DNA from 2 places in the Rhizobium sp. BT-226 genome. Region 2 is predicted to be linked to the other one. Evidence: riboswitches for the same ligand, from Rfam matches in the RefSeq annotation. Region 2 holds a riboswitch; the other holds the start of a gene.
The links. A riboswitch is a leader RNA that binds a small molecule or an ion and turns the genes downstream of it on or off. The one in region 2 is predicted to bind thiamine pyrophosphate.
Positions count from the first base shown of each region.

Region 1: another riboswitch for thiamine pyrophosphate. It lies ahead of OIU37_RS26420 (Ykof family thiamine-binding protein); the one in region 2 lies ahead of thiM (hydroxyethylthiazole kinase).

Region 1 is NZ_JAOYTI010000004.1:392,806-397,214, reverse strand. It holds gene OIU37_RS26440 (helix-turn-helix transcriptional regulator) at 1-329, opposite strand, end outside; gene OIU37_RS26435 (SDR family NAD(P)-dependent oxidoreductase) at 432-1,202, opposite strand; gene soxR (redox-sensitive transcriptional activator SoxR) at 1,314-1,778, opposite strand; gene OIU37_RS26425 (NADPH-dependent FMN reductase) at 1,862-2,437, shown strand; TPP riboswitch at 2,600-2,713, shown strand; gene OIU37_RS26420 (Ykof family thiamine-binding protein) at 2,704-3,312, shown strand; gene OIU37_RS26415 (ABC transporter permease) at 3,324-4,130, shown strand; gene OIU37_RS26410 (ABC transporter ATP-binding protein) at 4,127-4,409, shown strand, end outside.
Region 2 is NZ_JAOYTI010000005.1:133,143-137,551, reverse strand. It holds gene OIU37_RS27705 (acetamidase/formamidase family protein) at 1-624, shown strand, start outside; gene OIU37_RS27700 (ABC transporter ATP-binding protein) at 621-2,309, shown strand; TPP riboswitch at 2,469-2,565, shown strand; gene thiM (hydroxyethylthiazole kinase) at 2,616-3,419, shown strand; gene thiE (thiamine phosphate synthase) at 3,416-4,051, shown strand; gene thiD (bifunctional hydroxymethylpyrimidine kinase/phosphomethylpyrimidine kinase) at 4,048-4,409, shown strand, end outside.

The DNA of each region.
Region 1 (4,409 bases), on a different contig from region 2:
GCAGCCGGAAAAAGATCGAACAGCGATTCGAGGAAGGCAAGCACGCTGACATTGCCGATGCTGTAATAGACCAGCCTGCCCTGACGGCGCGTATGGACCAGGCCTTCGAGCCTTAACCGCGCCAGTTGCTGCGAGACCATTGCCTGCTGTATGCCGAGGATATTTTCGATTTCACTCACCGTCCGCTCCTCGTTCGCCAGTATGCAGAGGATCAGAAGCCGGGTCTGGTGCGCTAGCGCTTTCAGCAGATCGCTCGCTTCATGGGCTTTTCCAGCGAGTGTGTGCAATTCGTGGCCGGTCATCCCCGGCTTGGGTTTGGGCAACGGCATTCGGTATCTCGGAAGGACGGCGATGAGGTAGATCAGCACAATAGCATATTCGCAGAAGCGAATTGGTCAAAATGAAGAAATGTCAAAAAAGGTCCAAGTAAATCAGCAGATAAGCTGACCGCCATTGATCTCGATCACCTGTCCGGTGATGTAACCCGAGAGGGCGGGAGCCGCCAGGAACAGATAGGCGGGAGCACAATCCTCCGCCGTGCCGAGCCGCTGCAGGGGGATGGACTTTCTCGTCTGCTCCAGCTTTTCGCGGGAGGAATAGCGCTCATGGAAATCCGTCTCGATCGTTCCTGGCGACACGCAATTGACGCGGATTCCGTCCGGTGCAAGCTCACGGGCAAGCGCCTTGGAATAGGTCGCAACGAAGGCTTTCGAGGCCGAATAGATCGAAGAGCCGGGGCTGCCGCCGGTCAGCGCCGAAATCGAAACCGTGTTGACGATGGCTGCGCCTTCAGCCGCCTTCAATGCCGGCAACAACGCCCGCGTCAGCGCCACGACCGATGTCTGGTTGAGCCGCACGACCGCCTCATATTCTGCGTCGGTGAGCGTGGCAGCGGGAAAACGGCCAAGCATGGTGCCGGCATTGTTGACGAGCACATCGACCTTATCAAAGAAGGCGAGAGCATCCTCGGCAAATTGCGCTGCCCCACCGACCGCGGAGAAATCGGCATTAAGCAGCAGCGCCCGTCTTTCGGATTCAGCCGTCAGCAGGAAATCCGGCAGGTCGCGTCCCGGCTTGCGCCCGGTATGGACGATCACCTTCGCGCCGCAGTCCAGGAACTGCCGGGCCACTTCAAGGCCGATGCCGCGGCCGGCGCCAGTCACTACGACATTGCGATTTTCGAACAGTCTGGGATGGAACACGAAGCCGTCCTCCTCGCGGACAGTGCCGCCGGTTGTGTCATTCGCCCTTAACATATGAGCGCGCCGACTGAAAGAAAGGCGCGTATCGATCTTTCCTGGTGAGGACAGGGGTTAGTTTTCGGTCTCCAGAAGCCGCGCGCCCGGCCCTTCCTTGCCGAGCCGGTCGCAGGGATTGCGCAACGGACAGCTTTCGATCGACAGGCAGCCGCAGCCGATGCAGCCGGTCAGACGGTCGCGCAGCAGGCTAAGCCGCCTGATTCGCGCGTCGAGATCATCCTTCCACAGCGCCGACAGCGTCTGCCAATCGGCGACGGTCGGCGTGCGCCCCTGCGGCAGGGACTCGAACGCCGCCTGGATCTCCGAAAGCGGAATGCCGACACGCTGCGCCACCTTGATGATGCCGAGCCGGCGAAGCACATCGCGCCCATAGCGCCGTTGATTGCCGCGGGAGCGGATGCTCGAGATCAGCCCCTTGGTCTCGTAAAAATGCAGCGCCGAGACGGCCAGGCCGCTGCGCTCCGCCACTTCGCCGACAGTCAGGAGCTTGCCGAGCGGCGTTGCCGGAATTGTATCCATTGCCTCTTGACCTCAAGATTAGTTGAGGTTTTATAAGCCTTGCTCCAGCAATCGTAAAGCCCAATCGCGAGAAGGAGCGGCGCATGAAAACATCCATCAGGCTGGCGGTGATCTACGGAAGCACAAGAAAGGGCCGCATCTGCGACCGGGTGGTCAAATGGCTGACGCAGGAGCTCGTCCGCTTCCCGCAATTCGATATCGACATCATCGATCCACTGGATTTTGCGCTGCCGCCCGACCGTGACATGGCGCACCCCGAAATCGACAGGCTCGCCGGGCGGCTCGGCACGGCCGACGCCTTCATCATCGTCACGCCGGAATACAATCACAGCTTCAGCGCCGCGTTGAAATCGACCATCGATCTGTTTTTCGAGCCCTGGCAGGGCAAGCCGGTCGCCTTTGTTTCCTATGGCGGCATCTCCGGTGGCTTGCGCGCGGTCGAGCAATTACGGCTCGTCTTTGCGGAACTCCACGCCGTCACCGTCCGCGATTCGGTCAGCTTTTCCGCGCCATGGAGCCGCTTCGACGTCGCCGGACGGCTTGACGATCCGAGCGACGCTCTGCACACGCTCGACCGGATGATGGCGCGGCTGGAATGGTGGACGCGGGCGCTCATTGCCGCGCGCGGTGATCATCCCTACGCCGATATCGCCGCTTGAGACGAAGGGCTCCGGTTCCGTTCCCGGCAGGTACGGAACCTTTGGGAACACCCGGGCAGATCCTCCGCCCGGGTGTTTTCCGTCACATCCGGTTCATTCCGGCCGCACGGACGGGATCGCAATTTTGCGGTTGCGGGGAGAAAACCCCGGTGATAGTTTCCGCGCAAATAACAGGGGAGCTCCGTATTGCCGGGGCTGAGATGTGAGGCGCAAGCCTCTGGACCCTTCAAAGCTGATCTGGGTAATGCCAGCGGAGCGAGGTTCAGATGTTCTCAGGCGCACAAGTGTCACTCTATCCGATGTCCGACAATTTCGTCGGCATCATTCTCGATGCCGTCAAGGCGCTGGATCCCTATCGCGACCGGCTGCGCATCGAGATCGACGACATCTCCACACTGCTGGTCGGCCCGCCTGACATTCTCTTCGCCGCCATGCACGATCTTTTCGTCGCCGCCGCAAAAACCGGCGAGCATTGCGTATTGTCCACTGCTGTTTCACGCGGCTGCCCGGGCGAGCCCGACGACGCCATCTGCGGCAGCAACCCCTCCCTTGGCCAGGCAGAACCGCTTGCCGATCGTATAACAGCCGCACTTGCCGCCGTTGAAACCACCGCCGAGACCGGGCAGCCGACCGCTGCGCAATTCTCGCTCTACGTCATGGGAATCGGCAGCCATATGGACGAGATCTATGGCTGCATCGACTTTCTGAAACGTTCCGGCACCTTCGACCGCGCCAAGAATTTCTGCACCAGGCTTTCTGGCGATGCCGGCGCCGTCTTCGCAACCATTCGCGAGGCCTTCTATCGCTTCGGCGACCCCGACGGGCATGTGACCCTCGACATCACGATGTCTGCCAATAGCCCGACGAAAGCGTGAATCGAACGCCGATGACACCGTCACCACCATTGGTTTCGCGCCTTGCCGCGCTTCGCGCGGCTCTCTACCGGGGAATACCTGCCTTACTCGCCGGCTGCGTCTTCTTGGCAGCATGGGAACTCTATGTCGATCTTTCCGGCATCAAACCTTCCATCCTGCCGGCGCCGTCACGCATCGTCATTCAGGGCTGGCTGAACCGCGAGGCGCTGATATCAAACACCTGGCCGACGCTCGGCGCGACAGTCGGCGGTTTCGCGCTGTCGCTAGCCTTCGCCTTCGTCTCATCGATCCTTATGGATTTCATGCCCTTCATGCGCCGGGCATTGCTGCCGATCTTCATCGCCAGCCAGACCCTGCCGCTGGTGGCGATCGCGCCCCTCGTCGTCCTCTGGTTCGGCTTCGGCCTGTTGCCGAAGGTCCTGCTGGTGGCGCTCGTCACCTTCTTTCCGCTGCTCGTCGCCTTGCTGCAGGGCTATGAATCGACCGACCGCGACATCGCCGAATTGCTGAATTCGATGAAGGCGAGCCGCTGGCGCATTTTCCGCCTGGCCCGGCTTCCCTCCTCGCTGCCCTATTTCTTCGCCGGCCTCAGGATCTCGATCACCTATGCTGTCGTCGGCGCGATCTTTGCCGAATATGCCGGCGCCGCCCGCGGCCTCGGCATTTATATTCTCAACGCCAAGAACAATTTCCGTCCCGATCTCGTGCTCGCCGCCGTCGTCGTCAGCGCCGTGCTGACACTCTGCCTGTTCGGGCTGACGCTGATGATCCAGCGCCTCGTCATGCCTTGGCAACCATCCGGAGAGCGGCGCCGATGAGCGATGCAATGGTTGAACTGCGCAACATCTCGAAATCCTTCGACGGCATGAGGGTGCTGGGCGATATTTCGCTCGCTGTCGCAGACGGCGAGTTCGTTTCGATCGTCGGCCCGTCCGGCTCCGGAAAATCGACGGTGTTGCGACTGCTGACACAGGCGCTTCGACCCGATTCCGGCGCCATGCTTTTCAAGGGCGCGCCGCTGGAACAGGCGCCGCATTCCTTCGCCTTCATGCCGCAGCGCGATGCGCTGATGCCCTGGCGCCGGATCATCGACAATG
Region 2 (4,409 bases):
CAGTTCAAGGATCCGGCCCTGCATGTCTGGTCCTATGACGCGACCAGCATGGTGCCCGCCCTTTACGGCCCGGGCGGCCGCGTGCCGCTGAAGCCTTTTGCCGGCACGATCGGTGTCGCACCAGCCGAGCCCGGCACCCACTCCGTCGTCCCCCCACGTCGCGTCGGCGGCAACATGGACATCCGCGACCTGACGGCGGGGGTGACGCTCTATCTGCCCGTCGAGGTCGACGGCGCGCTGTTTTCGATCGGGGATACCCATGCCGCCCAGGGCGATGGCGAAGTCTGCGGCACGGCGATCGAAAGCCAGATGAACGTCGAAGCGACGATCGAGCTCGTCAAGGACGCCAAGCTGCAGACGCCGCGCTTCACCACGACCGAACCGGTGACCCGCCACCTCGACGGCGCCGGCTACGAGGTGACGACAGGCATCGGCCCTGACCTGATGACCGGCGCACGCGAAAGCGTCATGCGGATGATCGATCTTCTCGGCGCCGAACACGGCATGAGCGCCGTCGATGCCTATCTGCTCTGCTCGGTCTGCGGCGATCTCCGCATCAGCGAGATCGTCGACCAGCCGAACTGGGTGGTCTCCTTCTACTTCCCGAGGATCGTGTTCGCGTGAACGAAGCCATGCCCGCCGCAGCACCGGTGCTCAGCCTTCGCAAGCTGAGCGTCGATGCCCGCACCCCCGAAGGCCGCAAGCCGGTGCTCCAGGATGTCAGCTTCGAGCTTGCAAGCGGCGAAACGCTCTGCATTGCCGGCGAATCCGGCTCCGGCAAGTCGGTCACCTCGTTGTCGATCATGGGGCTCTTGCCGAAAGCCTCGCTGCGGGTCGCCTCCGGCAGCGTGCTGCTTGGCGAGCGCGACCTGCTCAAGCTTTCCGACCGGGCGATGCGCAGCGTGCGCGGCGGCGATATCGCCATGGTGTTCCAGGAGCCGATGACCTCGCTGAACCCGGTCATGTCGGTCGGCAACCAGCTGACGGAGGCAATCCGCGCGCACCAGGGCAGCGAGAATGCCGAGGCGGTGGCGCTGAAGATGCTCGACGCCGTGCAGATCACCGAGCCGGCCCGGCGGTTGAAGCAATATCCGCACGAGCTGTCCGGCGGCATGCGCCAGCGGGTAATGATCGCCATGGCGCTCTCCTGCCGGCCGAAGGTGCTGATCGCCGACGAGCCGACGACGGCACTCGACGTCACCGTGCAGGCGCAGATCCTCAGGCTGATGCGCGAGTTGAAGCGCGAATTCGGCGCCTCGATCATCCTCATTACCCACGACATGGGCGTCGTCGCCGAAATGGCCGATCGCGTCGTCATCATGCAGAATGGCAGGATCGTCGAGCAGGGAACGGCGCTCGCCATCTTCCAGCGGCCGAAGGAGGCCTATACGCAGCAATTGCTGGCCGCCGTCCCGCGGCTCGGCGCGCTTGCCGGCACCGACCGTCCGCCGCGCATCACCCAGCGCGCCGTCGAGACGCTGCATCCGGACCGCACGCCGGTGCTGAATGTGCGCGACCTCACCGTCACCTATGGCAACGCCGCAAGCCGGTTTTTCAAGGGCAAGCCGCCAGTTGCAGCCGTCGATGGCGTTTCCTTGGATATCTTGCCGGGTGAAACGCTCGGCCTCGTCGGCGAAAGCGGCTCCGGCAAATCGACGACGGGCAAGGCCGTGCTCGGTCTCATCCCCTTCAAGGGCAATGTCCTGATCGACGGCCGCAATATTGCCGGCCTCAGCCAGCGCGAGATGCGGCCCGTGCGCCGCTCGGCGCAGATGATCTTCCAGGATCCCTATGCCTCGCTCGACCCGCGCATGGCCGTCGGCAAAGCGATCGGCGAACCGATGGTCATTCACGGCATCAGCAACCATAGTGAACGGCAGGACCGCGTCGCCGAACTGCTGCGCCGGGTCGGCCTGACGCCTGATGCGGCAACGCGCTATCCGCACGAATTTTCAGGCGGCCAGCGCCAGCGCATCTGCATCGCCCGAGCGCTGGCACTGGAGCCGAAGCTGATCGTCGCCGACGAGAGCGTCGCAGCGCTTGACGTCTCCGTCCGTGCCCGGGTGCTCGACCTGCTGCTCGAACTGCAGGAAACGATGGGGCTCGCCTATCTCTTCATCTCCCACGACATGGCCGTCGTCGAGCGCATGTCCCACAACGTCGCCGTCATGCGCGCCGGCCGCATTATCGAAACCGGCACGCGGCGGGATATCTTCGAGAACCCGAGGAATGACTACACCCACGCGCTGATCGCCGCGGTTCCGATCCCCGATCCGGAGGTCTATCGCGGCAAGGAAGTGCATGCGTGACTGAAGGACTGAGACATGACTAAAATGTCGCGAAGGAGGATGTCGGCGGCGGTTGGCCAGATCGTCGGCTGATCGCCTTTCTCAAATCGTCGACAATCGTTGCGCCGCGTCGATCATTTTCGGGATGACATCACCTCCGTTCTCTGCGAAAAGAATCGCGATGAGAGACAGGGGCGTTCGTCGACAGACGGGCTGAGAAGCACCCTTCGAACCTGAACCGGATAATGCCGGCGGAGGGAGTCGCTCGGGGCCGCGGCACTGCCCGCACGAACCGCCCCGTGCCCGCCCCCGCCTGAAAGGGGCCATATGCAGACCAGGACCACACCAGGAGCTATGCTGAAGGCGATGCGCGAGAAGCCGCCGCTCGTTCAGTGCATCACCAATTACGTCGCCATGAACATCGCCGCAAATGTGCTGCTTGCCGCCGGCGCCTCCCCCGCCATGGTGCATGCCGCTGAAGAAGCCGGCGAATTCGCCGGGATCGCCAGTGCTGTGACAATCAATATCGGCACGCTGTCGACGCAATGGATCGACGGCATGCAGGCGGCGGCGAAGGCTGCGACGTCAACCGGCAAGCCCTGGGTGCTCGATCCCGTCGCGCATTATGCGACGGCTTTCCGCCGCAATGCGGTCGCCGATCTCCTAGCGCTGCGTCCGACCATCATCCGCGGCAACGCTTCCGAAATCATCGCGCTGGCCGGCGGAGAGAGCCGCGGCCAGGGCGTCGACAGCCGCGACCCGGTCGAGCAGGCGGAAAGTTCGGCGCGATGGCTCGCCGAGCGTCAGCGAGCGGTGGTTGCCGTTACCGGCGCCGTGGATTTCGTCACCGACGGCGAGCGGGCCGTGCGCATCGAAGGCGGATCAGCTCTGATGCCTCAAGTCACCGCGCTCGGCTGCTCGCTCACCTGCCTCGTCGGCGCCTTTGCCGCGACGGCACCAGAGGATATCTTCGGCGCGACGATCGCAGCACTTGCAACCTTCGCCATCGCCGGCGAGGAGGCCGCCCTTGGGGCGGCCGGGCCTGGGTCCTTCTCCTGGCGCTTCCTCGATGCGCTGGCTGCGCTCGACGCCGAAACGCTTGACGCCAGGGCAAGGATATCAGCCGCATGAAGGCTTTCGACCTTTCGCTCTATCTCGTCCTCGACCCCGATCTCTGCGCCGGGATCGGCATGGTGGAGACCGCACGCCTTGCCGTTGCCGGCGGCGCGACCATGGTGCAGCTGCGCGACAAACATGCCGGCACCATCAGGATGATCGAGACCGGCCGCGCCTTGAAACAGGCGCTGGATGGGACCGGCGCCCTCCTCATCATCAACGATGATGTCGAGGCGGCAATCGCCATCGGCGCCGACGGCCTGCATATCGGCCAGGAGGATATGGATGCGCGCAAAGCGCGGGCGATGGTCGGTGCCGAGATGATCCTCGGCCTGTCGGTCGAGAGCGAGGTGCTTGCTAACGCCGTCGATCCTGATCTCATCAATTACACCGGCGTCGGGCCGGTGTTTGCGACACCGACCAAGGCCGATCACAAGCAGCCGATCGGCTTTGACGGCCTTGCAAGGCTGGTAAAGGCCTCGCCGGTGCCATCGGTCGCGATCGGCGGGCTCAAGGTGGATCATGTCGCCGAGGTGTTTGCCGCAGGCGCCAGGGGGCTTGCCGTCGTCTCCGCCATCTGCGGCACGCCGGATCCCGAAGCGGCCACGCGCCGCATCGCCGCAGAAATCCGAAAGGCTCGCGCATGATCCGCAACGTTCTCTCGATCGCCGGCTCCGATCCCTCCGGCGGCGCCGGCATCCAGGCCGATCTCAAGGCCTTTTCCGCCCGCGGCGTCTACGGCATGGCGGTGCTGACCGCGCTGACGGCGCAGAACACGCAAGGGGTCAGCGGCGTGCATCTGGTGCCGCCGCAATTCGTCGCCGACCAGATCAATGCCGTCTTTGCCGATGTCCGCGTCGATGCCGTCAAGATCGGCATGATCGCCAATGCCGGCATCGCCGACGCTGTTGCCGGCGCGCTGGCTGACCACCGCGACATTCCGATCGTCATCGACCCTGTCATGATCGCCAAGGGTGGTGCCGCCCTGCTCGCGCCCGAAGCGGT